One region of the Janthinobacterium sp. PSPC1-1 genome, then DNA from elsewhere that is predicted to be linked to it. Evidence: predicted binding sites of a transcription regulator. Region 1 holds the regulator's gene; the other holds the start of a gene.
The links. Region 1 encodes FliA, which starts transcription of late flagellar genes. Its sites were predicted from a motif close to CTAAAGTTTNNNNNNNNNNNGCCGNTA; they were not measured.

Region 1 (6,482 bases):
CCAGTACGCCAACGCCAGTGCTGCCGCGATGGCAGCGGCGATGGCGATACTGGTGAATTTGACGTTCATGGTGAGGATGCGCGTGGATGGGAAGCGCACGTTACCACAGGTGCGCGGCGGCATGCCGCACGCGGCGCGGGCAATCAGCCGCCGGCTTTTTTCGCTTGGTGGCCCAGTTTGGCCAGCGCGGCCACGATGGTGTCCACGTGGTCGCCCTGCACTTCGATCACGCCATCCTTGACGGTGCCGCCCGAGCCGCATTGCGTGCGCAGCTGCTTGCCCAGCAGGGCCAGCGCGATGGCGTCCAGCGCCAGGCCTTTCACCACGCTGACGCTCTTGCCGCCGCGGCCCTTGGTCTGGCGCGACACGCGCACCACGCCATCGCCCGCAGGCGCCACCTTGGCCTGCGCCTTGCACGCGCATTGCGCCAGCGGCTGGCGGCAGGCGGGACACATGCGGCCCGTTTCAGTGGAATACACGAGACCGCCCAGGGAACTGCTTTTCATGATGGAGAGATAAAAAGGGAGAAGGCGCGATTGTACCAAGCGCCGGGTTCAGTTGGCGGGAGCAGGTGCCGGTGCGACGGGCGGCGTCGGCACTTCCGTCACCGTCTCGGGGATGCCCGACAAAATCGTCACGGCGACCCTGCGGTTGCGCGCGCGCCCTTCCGGCGTTTCGTTCGGCGCCACGGGGATGTTGTCGGCATGGCCCACGGCCGTCAGGCGCGACGCTTGCACGCCGCTGGCGATGAACAGGCGCACCACGGCGCTGGCGCGCGCGGCCGACAATTCCCAGTTCGAGGCAAAGGTCGAATTACTGATCGGCTGCACATCCGTATGTCCTTCCACCTGCACGTCGTGCGTGTCATCCTTGAGCAGCACGGCCACGGCGCGCAAGGCCTGGTCCGACTCCATCGTCAGCCCTGCGGCGCCCGGGTCGAACAGCACGCTGGCATTGATTTCCACGCTCACGCCGCGGCTCGTCTGCGTCACCCGCACCTTGCCTTCCTTGACCAGCGGCGCCAGCGTGGACGTCAGGTCCTGCGCCAGGCGCGTCATGTGTTCGCGCTCGCGGCGGATGGCTTCCGTGCGGCGTTTCAGGGCTGGGTTCGGCAGCGCAATGGCTTGCGGCGCTTCCATGATGATGGGCGGCGCGCCCTTTTCCAGGCTGAAGGCCTGGCCGATGGCATTCTGGAAGACGCGGTATTTACCTTCGTTGACTTGCGAAATCGCGTACATGACGACGAAAAAGGCGAACAGCAAGGTGATGAAGTCGGCATACGAGATCAGCCAGCGGTCCTGGTTGTCCGGCTCCTCGTCATACTTCCTGCGCGCGCGCCGCATCATGCTCAGTGCTCGTGCAGCAGGCTGGCCACGCGCTCTTCGATGATGCGCGTGTGGTCGCCCGTGGCGATGTCGTACAGCACGGCGGCCGTGATTTCATACTGCAGTACCCGGCGCGAGACGATGGCCTTGAGTTTATTTGCCACCGGCAGGAACAGCAGATTGGCCAGGCCCACGCCATAAATCGTCGAGACAAACGCCACGGCGATGCCGCTGCCTAATTTACTCGGGTCGGTGAGGTTTTCCATCACGTGGATCAGGCCCAGCACGGCGCCCAGGATGCCGATGGTGGGCGAATAGCCGGCCGCCGATTCCCACACCTTGACGGCCTGGCGTTCGGCCATCTCGTAGGCGGAGATTTCCACGTCGAGCAACTGGCGCAGCTTGTCGGGCGCGATGCCGTCGACGATCATGCGCAAGCCCTTGGCATTGAAGCGGTCGGCCGTGTTCTCCATCAGGCGTTCGAGCGCCAGCGGGCCATCGCGGCGCGCCGTCAAACTCCATTGCCCGATGTCGCGCGCCAGCGCGGCACGCGTGTCGGCTGGCGGCAGGAAGACCCAGCGCAGCATTTCCAGGCCGCGCACGAAGGTGCGCAGCCGCGTTTGCAGCAGCACGGCGCCGAAGGTGCCAATGACCACGATGGCAAAGGCGGCCGGCTGCAGCAGGGAGGCCATCTTGCCGCCTTCCAGTGCCTGGCCGACCAAGAGGCCCGCCAGCGCCAGCGCCAGCCCGATTACGCTGGACCAGTCCACGCCAGCTCCCTCAAGGTTGCCCGCAGGCGCGCGACGGCCTGGGTATGCAGCTGCGAGACGCGCGATTCGGACACGCCCATCACCGCACCGATCTCCTTCAGGTTCAGCTCTTCTTCGTAGTACAGGCCCATGAGCATTTTCTCGCGTGGCGGCAGCGCGTCGATGGCATCGATCACGGATTGCCGGAAATCGGTATCGAGCAGGGACCGCAAGGGGTCGCTGTTCTCGTCCACGCAATGGCGGTCGAGAAAGCTGTCATTGCCGTCCGGGTCATGAAAGTCTTCGTAGTACAGCAACTGGTGGCCGCCGCCGTCGCCCAGCATTTCCTGGTAGTCGACCAGCGACATTTTCAGCAATTTTGCCACTTCCGACTCCGTCGGCGGGTGTCCCAGGCGCTGCTGCAAAATGCTCATCGCCTCTTCGATCTTGCGCATGTTCTGGCGCATGCTGCGCGGCAGCCAGTCGCTGGTGCGCAATTCGTCGAGCATGGCGCCGCGGATGCGCAGCACGGCATACGTCTCGAACTGCGCGCCATGCGTCTCTTCATAGCGGCTGATGGCGTCGAGCAGGCCGATCATGCCGGCCTGGATCAGGTCATCGACCTCGACCGAAGGCGGCAATTTCGCCTTCATATGGTGCGCCAGACGCTTCACCAGCGGAATGTGCTCCGTCAGCAAATAGTCCTTGTTCGATTTCCCTTTGACCGTGTACATAGGCTGCTTATTGTTTTAACTGCTATCGTGTGCTGATGATGGATTCAGACGCTGAACTGGTGCGGGCTCCCCGTCTGATACAAGGTGCCACCGAGCACCGGCGCCGCCGAACGGGCCAGCCGCTCGGCCAGTCCGCGAAACGCCACCGAGGCTCCCGCCAGCGGAAAGGCATCGACCACGCTGCGGCCCAGACGCGCCGCGCGGTGCAGATACTCATCGGCAGGCACCGATCCCATCGAGGTCAGTTTCACGGCCAGATAGCGGCTCGCCGCCTGCGCCATATTATCGTATACCACTTTTGCCTCGGATTCGGAAGCGCCGGTGACGAGAATGCCGAACGGACGGCGTCCCAGCTCCTGGCTCAGGCGCTTGATCAGGCAGTACGCGGCCTTGATCGAGGTGGCACTGGTCGACACTTGCACCACGATATCGGACGAGGCCATCAGCGGCACGGGGAAGCAATCGCCTTCGTCGGCCATGATGCCATCGACCAGCACGATGCCGCTCTGGCGCGCCAGCACCTCGAAGGTCTTGCCCAGGCGGCGCAGTTCTTCCTCGCCCGCATAGTCCATGCTGTCCATCAGGTGGTTGCGCGCGCCCAGGCTGGCCACGCCGAAGCCTTGCGGCACCTGGTGGATGACCTGGTTCAAGGCGCACTGCTGGCGCGCCACGTCGCGCAGGCTGGCGCCGTGCGCCAGTCCCAGGCGCGCGGCGACGCCGTCGCTGCCGCCGCTGGCGTCGAGCAACAGCACGTCATTGCCGCCGTAGACCAGCGAGGCGCCCAGGTTGACCAGCATGGCGCCCTTGTCGTCCTGCGGCGTGGCTGATAAAAATGTCATCACGCGCGGCTGCGGGCCAGCCAGCATGCGGCGCAAGCCTTCGGCCTGGTCGAAATCGAAATTAGCCAAGGCGCACCCCGCGCGCTTCATTGTTGCGGGCGGCCGCCTGCGCCATCAACAGCGGCAGTTCGGCATCGGAAAACTGCGTCGCCGCCGCATCGCGCTTGAGCTTGAAGGCGCGGTCGATCAGGTAGCCGCGGTCGGCCAAGTACAGGTCTTCCGGCACGCGCTGGCCGTTCGACACATAAAACAGGTTGAGTTTCTGGCGGATCACCACGTCGAGCACATTGCCGATCGAGGCCGCTTCATCGAGCTTGGTCATGATGCAGCCGGCCAGGCCGCTGCCCTGGTAGGCGCGCACCACTTCGTTCAAGGTTTCCTGCGTCGCCGTGGAGTTCAGGCACAGCAAACGTTTCACGTCGGCGCCGGCGCCCGACAGCATGGCCACCTGTTCCGTCACCATCTGGTCGCGCTGGCTCACGCCCACCGTATCGATCAGCACCGTGTGCTTGTTCTTCAATTCTTTCAGGGCGATGCGCAAGTCCGCTTCATCCTTCACCGAATGCACCATCACGCCGAGGATCTTGCCGTAGATGCGCAACTGTTCGTGCGCGCCGATACGATAGGCGTCCGTGGTGATCAGGGCCAACTTTTCCGGGCCGTGGCGCATCACGCAGCGGGCCGCCAGCTTGGCCGTGCTGGTGGTCTTGCCGACACCGGTCGGGCCGACCAGCGCAAACACGCCGCCCTGCTCCAGCATGGCGTCTTCATTGGCGACCGTATTCAGGTTACGGCTGAGGACAGTCTTGATCCAGCGCATGCTTTGCGCGCCATCGAGGCCGGCGGGCAGCTTGTCGATCAGGTAGCGCGCCAGGCTGGCCGAGAAACCGGCGGCCAGCATTTCGCGCAGCACCACGGCTTTTTGCGGCTCGCGCTGTTGCGTCGAGCCCCACGAGATTTCCGCCAGCTGGGTTTCCATCATGCCGCGCATGGCGCGGATTTCATTCATCATGCCGCTCATCTCGGCGGCGGCGTTCTCTTTGACGTGCGCCAGCGCGCTGGCCATCATCTGCTGCATGCGGGCCATGTCCACTGGCTCGCCGGCAGCCTGGCGCGGTGCGGCAGGACGTGGCGCAGCCGGGCGCTGGGCCGGGGCGGCCGGACGCTGCGGCGTGGCGAACTGGGTCTGCAACTGGGGACGGGGCTGGGACATTTCGGACGCGGCCGGCGGCGACGCCAGCGAAGCGGCATCGTCATTGGCCAGCGCGAGGATTTCCACCACGCCATCGGCCTGGCGGTTCGACAGGATCACGGCATCGGGACCCAGCGCTTCACGCACCTTGCGCAGCGCATCGCGCGACGAGGCGCCCGTAAATTTCTTCACATTCATGACCGGCCTCCCAGGGCGGGGGTGGCGCAATATTGGCTGAACTGTGTGACCATCGTCGACTCCTGTTGCTTGGGTGCTGTCTTCCACATGGACACAGATCACCCGGACAGTTTCCATTATTAGCGATGCTTGGAGGAAATGATCGAAGGAACAGGACGGGAAAGTACCCGTTATTCAGTTTGCCGGCAGGAAATTGATGAAAAAATAAGCAAAAAAGTGGCAACCCGTCGCTTCGCGATCGGAGTGCGCCCCATTGGGACGCACTCCCCCATCGAAATCTAGGGTCAGACCCCCTCGCACGTTGGCGATGACCTTCGTGTTGGTGGTGTTGAGGGTCTGACCCCGGCATTAACCATGTCAACTATTGCGCGCCCACCAGGCTGGTGACGCGGATGGTCTTGGTTTCCGGCACTTCCGCATGCGACAGCACTTTCAGCTGCGGCAAGGCGCGGCGCAGGAAACGCGACAGCAAGGCGCGCAGCGGCGCCGGCACCAGCAGCACCGGCGTCAGGCCCAGCGCCTCCTGCTGCTGCGCGGCCAGGCCTGCCTGGTGGGCGATGGTATCGGCCAGGCCCGGCTCGATGCCGGCGCCGTCGCCGCCGTTGCCCATGGCTTGCATCAGCAGGCGCTCCAGGCGGCTGTCCAGGGTCATCACGGACAATTCGGCGGCGCCGGGGAACAGTTGCTGCACGATGGCGCGGCCCAGCGATACGCGCACCAGCGCCGTCAGCTCGTTCGGGTCTTGCGTATTGACCGTATGCTCGGCCAGGGTTTCGATGATGCTGCGCATGTCGCGGATGTGCACGCCCTCGGCCAGCAGGTTCTGCAGCACCTTTTGCAAGGTCGACAGCGACAACATCTTCGGCACCAGGTCTTCCACCAGGCGCGGCGCATCCTTGCCCAGGTGATCGAGCAGCGACTGCACTTCCGCGCGCCCCAGCAGTTCGGAAGCGTGCGAGGTGATCAGGTGGTTCAAGTGCGTGGCCACCACGGTGCCCGCATCGACGACCGTGTAGCCCATCGATTGCGCCTGGTCACGCAAGCTGGCGTCGATCCAGGTGGCGGGCAAGCCGAATGCGGGATCGCTGGTGGCCACGCCCGGCAAGGTGCCGCTGGCCATGCCGGGATTAATCGCCAGGAACTGCCCGTTGAACGCTTCGCCCACGCCCACTTCCACGCCCTTGAGGGTGATGCGGTAGGCGGACGGTTTCAATTCCAGGTTGTCGCGGATATGCACGGGCGGCGCCAGAAAGCCCACTTCCTGGGCAAATTTCTTGCGGATGCCCTTGATGCGCTTGAGCAATTCGCCGCCCTGCGTCTTGTCGACCAGGGGAATCAGGCGGTAGCCCACTTCCAGGCCCAGGGTATCGACGGGCATGATGTCTTGCCAGCTAGCTTCTTCCTGCTCGGGCGCCACGGTGGCTTGCGGCACGTCGGCCGGCCTC
Region 2 (6,482 bases), on a different contig from region 1:
AAGTGGCCGATCAACTGGTCGGCATCGACTGGCTGGGCCAGCAAAGTTTCGTTGACGCGAAACGCATTGGCGTGTTCGGCTGGAGCTACGGCGGTTTCATGACCCTGCGTTTGCTGTCGGCAGCATCAAGCAAGATCGCCATGGGCGTCTCGGTGGCACCCGTGACAGACTGGTCGCTGTACGACACCCACTACACGGAGCAATTCCTCGGCATGCCGAAGGAAAACGTGGATGGCTACAAGGCCAGCACCGTGTTCGCCCACCTCGACGGCTTGCAGTCGCCGCTGCTGCTGGTGCACGGCATGGCCGACGATAACGTCTTGTTCAGCAACAGCACGCGATTGATCGACGCGCTGGTGAACCGCGGCGTGCAGTTCGACCTGATGACGTATCCGGGCGCCAAGCACGGCATCTCGTCGCGCGCGGGCCAGCGTCACGTGTACAGGAAAATTGAGATGTTCTTCAAGCAGAACCTGATGAAGCCAGCACAGTAAGCTTGCGCTGCATCCAATAAAAAAACCGCCGCCTGTCTTGCGACAGGCGGCGGTTTTTTTTACATTCGTGCTGCCAGAATTATGGCTTGCGGGTGATGGTCTCTACTGCATCCTTGACATCGCCAACTTTCTTCTGCACTTTGCCTTCAACCTGATTTGCCAGGCCCTTGGCTTGCTGTTCTTCGCTGCCGACGACTTTGCCAGCGGCTTCCTGGATTTTACCGCCGACTTCCTTCAGTTTACCTTCGACTTGATCTTTGTTCATGGTGGATCCTCACTGTAGTTGGTACATCTGTTGTCCAGCCCGCAAGGGCCGGTACTGCGGCTCACACGCTGTTGCAAACTGCTTGCTGCGTGTCGATGTGTCCATAGTACGCAGTGGGGATCAAAGGTTCTGTACGGTTCCTAACACAGTGCCAACATCGTCGATCAGGCCGTCAAATCCTTGCGCCAGACGGTAGCCAGCCATGGCTGCTGGTCGCGCGGCAAGCCCGGTGGACGGTAGTACTGCTCGATCAAGGTAAAACCGGCGGCCTGCACGTACGCGGCCCACGTCGCTTCGTCGTGGTAGCTGCCGTAGCGCGCGCCATTCCAGCCTTCCTGGTTCTGCCCGCGCGGATTCGAGCTGAACAGTACTCCACCGGGCTTCAAGCAGGAATACAGGGCGCGCAGCACGCCGGGCAAGGCCGCGCTGGGCACGTGGAACAGCACGGCATTCGCGAACACACCGTCGAAGTGCGCGGCAGGCAGATCGAGGTCGACGAAATCCTGCTGCCACACGGTGCAGCCGCTGTAGGCACGCGCCATCTCGACGAAGCGGGGGCAGCCATCGACGCCCGTGGCGTGATGGCCCATGGCCGTGAACGCCTTCAGGTCGCGGCCGGGGCCGCAGCCCAGATCGAGAATATCCAGGGGCGCGGGCCGGCCGATGGCGGCCAGCAGCGCGGCGATGTTCTGGCTGACGTCATGCTCGCGCGTGCCTTCGAAAAACTGCTCGGCGCTGGCATCGTAATGGGCCAGCGTGCGCCCCGTGATGGCGTGGATGGGGTCTTGCTGATCTTGCTGCGGGGTCGGCTTCATGGCGCTCCTGTCATCGATGGGTGCATTTTAAGCTGCCGGCCCGCTCCCCGGCCGGCAGCGCAAGCGCACTTACCAGACGCGCACCCGTTGTTCCGGCGCCAGGTACAGCTGCTGCCCCGGCTTGACGTCGAAGGCCGGATACCAGGCGTCGAGATTGCGCACGGTGGCGGCGCGGTATTGCGCCGGCGCATGGCCATCGGTGAGGATTTGCTGGCGCGCCGCCGCTTCGCGCGCCTTGCTGCGCCAGCTGACGCCGTAGCCGATGAAGAAATCGCGGTCCGCGTCCGCCTGCGCCGGCTTGCCCCGCTGCGACAGGGTGAACGCATCATGCGCGGCCGCCACGCCGGCCAGGTCGGCCAGGTTTTCGCTGAGGGTCAGCTGGCCATTCACGGCCAGGTCGGGAAACGGTTTGTAGGCCGCGAACTGCGCCACCAGCTGCTGGGATGCCGACTGGAAATGCGCCAGGTCGGCCGGCGTCCACCAGTCGCGCAGTTTGCCCTGGGCATCGAACTGCGCACCCTGGTCGTCAAAACTGTGGCTGATCTCGTGGCCGATGGTGGCGCCGATGCCGCCATAGTTGGCCGCATCGGATGCCTGCGGGTCGAAGAATGGCGGCTGCAGGATGGCGGCGGGGAAATTGAGCGCATTTTGCAGCGGCAGGTTGACGGCGTTGACCAGCTGCGCCGGCATGGCCCAGGCCTTGCGGTCCGGCGACTGGCCCAACTTGGCCAGTTCCTGGCGATAATGAAACTGTTCCGCCCGCTGCACATTGCCCAGCGCATCGCCGCGCACCACGCGCAAGCCCGCATAGCTGTCCCAACGCTCGGGATAGCCCACGCCCACGTACAGGGTCTTGAGTTTTTCCTGCGCCTGCGCCTTGGTGGCGGGCGCCATCCAGTCCAGCTTGTCAATGCGGCGCGAGAAGGCGGCGACGATATTCGTCACCATATCCTGCACGCGGGCTTTCGATTCCGGCGGGAAAAAGCGTTCCACGTACAGCTTGCCGACGGCGTCGCTCAGGGCCGCATTCGTCGCGGCCAGCGCCCGCTTGCTGCGCGGCGACTGCTGCGGCGTGCCGCTCAGGGTGCTGCCATAAAAGGCGAAGCGCTGCTCGGCGGCCGCCTTCGGCAGAATCGTGCTGAAATGGTTGATGGCGTGGAAGGCGAGGAAATCCTTCCAGGTGGCCAGCGGCACGCTTGCCACCAGCGCGGCGCTGCCCGTCATGGCCGTCGGGTGCCAGACGATGAAGTCCGTCTGCTGGCCCAGGCCGGCCGCCTGGAAGAAGGCTTTCCAGTCCAGGCCCGGCGCCTTGCTGGCGAAGTCGGCGGCGCGCCACGCGTTATTGCCCTTGGCCACATCGGCCGAATCTTCGCGGCTGGCGTGACTGGCGGCAATCTGCTGCTCCAGCGCAAACACGCGCGCGGCGCGGGCCGGCGCATCGCTGTAGCCGGCCTGCTTGAGCATGGCGGCGATATGCGCCTGGTAGCCCGTGCGCAAGCCCTGCATGCGCGCGCTGTCGCCCTGGTAGAAGGCGCGGTCCGGCAAGCCCAGCCCGCCCTGCAGCAGATAGGCCACATTGCGTGTGGTGTCGTTCAAGTCTTGCGCCACCCACAGGCCGAACAGGTTTTCCGTATAAAAATTGGTGGCGTTGAGCGGATCGACATCGGCGCGCAAGCTCTCGCCCAGCGCGCGGGCCAGGCCCGCCTGGTCGCGTATGCCATTGATCTTGCTCAATAGTGGCTTGATCGGCGCCCAGCCTTTCGCTTCGATAGCCGCTTCATCCATCCAGGAACGGTAAAAATCGCTGACCTGGCGCGCGGAGGCATCCGCCTGTGACGCGGCCGCCAGGTCTTCGACGAGGCCGATGATGCGCTCGTTGGTCGCGTTGGCAAGGATGGCGAACGAGCCCCAGCTGCTGCGGTCGGCGGGAATCTGCGTGCTGCGCAGCCAGTCGCCATTCACGTAGTCATAGAAGTCGTCGCCAGGCAAGACTTTGACGGGGACAGCGGCAGTGGAGCCGGCGGCCTGGCCGTGCGCCTGGGCCGGGAAACCGGCCAGCGAGACGCCGGCCAGGGCGAGGACGATGGCAGCCTGGACTGGCGTCCGGGACCAGAAAAAACGCAAACCGTGCATGGCGATCCTTTCGATGAAAATAGCCAAAATCATAGCCTGAAATCATATCTTTTTTGGGCCCGACAACCATCCCCAAACTTTTTTTCATGGGGACAAAAATCGGCTTATAGTTGCACGACCCCGTGCCGCGTGTACGCCAAAGGAGATTGCCATGCAACTGGAAGCGCTGTTCCAGCAACCCCACGCCCTGCCTGTCGCCCCGAAGATCGTCAATGAACTGGTGCGCAGTTTCGACAACCCCGCCATTGCCACCGAAGACATCGCGCGCCAACTGGGAGCGGACCCGGTGCTGAGCGCCAAGCTGCTGCGGCTGGCCAACTCGGCCTATTACCACGTCTCGCGCAGCGTCGGCACGGTGGAAGACGCCGTGCTGATGCTCGGTTTTGTGACCGTGCGCACCCTCGTCATCAGCTCGGGCCTGGTCAGCGGCTACAAGACCGTGCCCGGCCTGGATCTGCCGCAGTTCTGGCGCTACAGCCTGCACAGCGCCGTGTCGGCCCGCTGGATCGCCAGGCAGACGGGCGACAACCAGGACCTGGCGTTCACCGTCGGCATGATGCATGCAATCGGTCAACTGGTGATCCATGCCGCCATGCCCGAGCAAGCCATGCAGCTCGACAAGATCGCGCCGCCGCTCGATGCGCGCCGGCTCGATGCGGAACGGGTGTCGCTGGGCTATGACTATGCGCAAGTGGGCGCCGAACTGACGCGCCGCTGGAAGCTCCCCGCCACCTTTGCCGAGGCCATCGCCGCCTTTCCAGATCCGCTGGCCAAGGCGCCCTTGAACCGCCTGGCCGCCATCGTGCACCTGGCCGCCTGGCGCGCGCGCATCGATGAAAACCAGTTGAGCAATGAAGAAATCATCGCCTGCTACCCGAATGAAGTGGCTGAAGCGCTCGGTTTGCCGCCCTCGGTGCTGGTGGACAGGATGCCGCCGCCTGCCGAACTGAGCGCGGGACTGGAAGAACTCGTCAAATAAACCAATCGCGGCCGGAGTCGTCACCCCAGCATCCATGCGGGTTTTGCGGGCGATTCCGGCGGCCAGCCAAAACCATACACATTATTTTTACTTTTTTTTCAAAAACACCCTCAAGTTCCCGCTGAACCTGCCGCTAATCTGGACAAGCGGTAATCCATTCACTAGTTACGGGTGTGCTCATGACCTCCAACGACGTTCTCTCGATGTATGAAAATATTGCAGGAATGACCAAAAAAATGGTTGTGGCCGCACGTTCGAGCGACTGGGATGGCCTGGATACCCTGGAAAACCAGTGCGCCAGCGCCGCCAGCATGACCATGGCGGGCAGCGTACCTGCCCTGGCGGGCGCCTCGCGCCTGCGCAAGATCGATTTGCTCAAGCAAATCCTGGCGAATGACCGCGAAATCCGCGCCATCACGGAACCATGGATGACGCAGCTGTCGAATTCCATGCCAGGATCGCACGCTCGCATGTAATTCAATATGCAAGCTTGCCACGCCAAAAACGATAAAAGCACCCTCGGGTGCTTTTTTTACGTCTGCCGCCGTGCCAGGGAGCGCGCCATCTGCGGCACTCAAAAAGCAAGGAGGGGAAATTTGGAAGGCGAACCCCAGGTATCTCCTGGGTTCGCCTCGCTGCCGGTTGCATCCGGCGTTCGCGAGCACATCGTCGGCATCGCAAACCGCTTCCAGACCCAGGCGTTTATGCAACGCTACACCTGTTTTGCCGCGCCACACTATCGTTGGTGACTGCGACAGGCTGGGACTGTTTTGTCGTAGAGCAAGTCCACTGAGTTAATCATATCACCATCTTTGAAAAATAGGCAACACGATAGTCAGGTACTTTCTGTCTTTTTTGAATATCTTTTTTTATATCAAATTTTTTAGCGCGGTCTTGCAGCAGCATTAACGCGAGAACGGCTCCGCTTCCGCCTCGGCCACTTCTTCCCCCACCGCCTCCGTCAGCACCGGCACTTCTTTCTTGCGGCCGAACGGCTTGCGCAGCAGGACCCAGTACTTCGACGGCGCGCCCGGCCCCGCCGCTTGCTTGTGCTTGCGCACGACATACACGATGAGCGCCGTCAACAACAGGAAGGCCACGGTGCCAAACCCCAGCCACAGCAAGCCATTGCCGCCCGCTGCCTTGCCCTTGTCCTTGTCGGCTGCCGGCGTCGCGTGCAGGGGCTGAGGCTTGGCATGGGGCGCTTCCGCCACGGCCGGCGCAACAGCAGGGGAAACGGCATCGGTGGTGGCGGCGGGCAGCGCCAGCGCTTTTTGCAAGGCGCCGATCTTGCCTTCCAATTCACCCAGCTTTTCATTCAGGGCCGCGTTTTTCTCATCCAGCGCCACGCACGCTTGCGCCTGCCCAGCATCCACCTGGGGCGCGCAGGCGGCGACGGGCGCCCTGGCGCGGCGCAACGGCGGCGGGCGCAGCGCCGGGGCAGCCGCCATGGGCGCGGCGGGCGGCGGCACAAACACGCGCGCCGGACGCACCAGACCCTCGGCGCGCGCGCGGGCTGCCAGCGCGGCGGCATCGGGCGGCGGCGCGCCGGGCGCAGCGCGCGGCAGCGGTACAGGCACGGGCGCCGGAATGACGGGCCGGACCGGCGCACTGGCAGCGGCGGCGGCAGCGACAGGTGGTGCCGGCGTCAGCCACAACGTACCGAGGCGCACGACGGCGCCGCTACCACTGCCCAATAACAAATACAAATGCACATGACCCGCCTGGATCGCTTGCCGGGTAGTCACGCGCACATACTGCCGCCCACCCCGCTCCAGCGGGCTGATCGTCAAGGT

Region 2: ACP7EG_RS17720 (flagellar protein FliT) is a predicted target of FliA. The motif match lies at 4,796-4,822, and genes of this name have one in related genera.

Annotation. Positions count from the first base shown of each region.
Region 1 covers NZ_JAFCWP010000001.1:120,480-126,961, reverse strand. The annotation lists gene ACP7EG_RS00585 (hypothetical protein) at 1-123, opposite strand, end outside; gene ACP7EG_RS00580 (translation initiation factor Sui1) at 144-506, opposite strand; gene motD (flagellar motor protein MotD) at 555-1,343, opposite strand; gene ACP7EG_RS00570 (flagellar motor protein) at 1,349-2,095, opposite strand; gene ACP7EG_RS00565 (RNA polymerase sigma factor FliA) at 2,077-2,808, opposite strand; gene ACP7EG_RS00560 (MinD/ParA family ATP-binding protein) at 2,853-3,716, opposite strand; gene flhF (flagellar biosynthesis protein FlhF) at 3,709-5,037, opposite strand; gene flhA (flagellar biosynthesis protein FlhA) at 5,399-6,482, opposite strand, start outside.
Region 2 covers NZ_JAFCWP010000005.1:227,731-234,212, forward strand. The annotation lists gene ACP7EG_RS17695 (S9 family peptidase) at 1-494, shown strand, start outside; gene ACP7EG_RS17700 (CsbD family protein) at 574-759, opposite strand; gene ACP7EG_RS17705 (class I SAM-dependent methyltransferase) at 924-1,574, opposite strand; gene ACP7EG_RS17710 (M13 family metallopeptidase) at 1,644-3,707, opposite strand; gene ACP7EG_RS17715 (HDOD domain-containing protein) at 3,859-4,686, shown strand; gene ACP7EG_RS17720 (flagellar protein FliT) at 4,923-5,162, shown strand; gene ACP7EG_RS17725 (hypothetical protein) at 5,283-5,435, shown strand; gene ACP7EG_RS17730 (type IV pilus assembly protein FimV) at 5,592-6,482, opposite strand, start outside.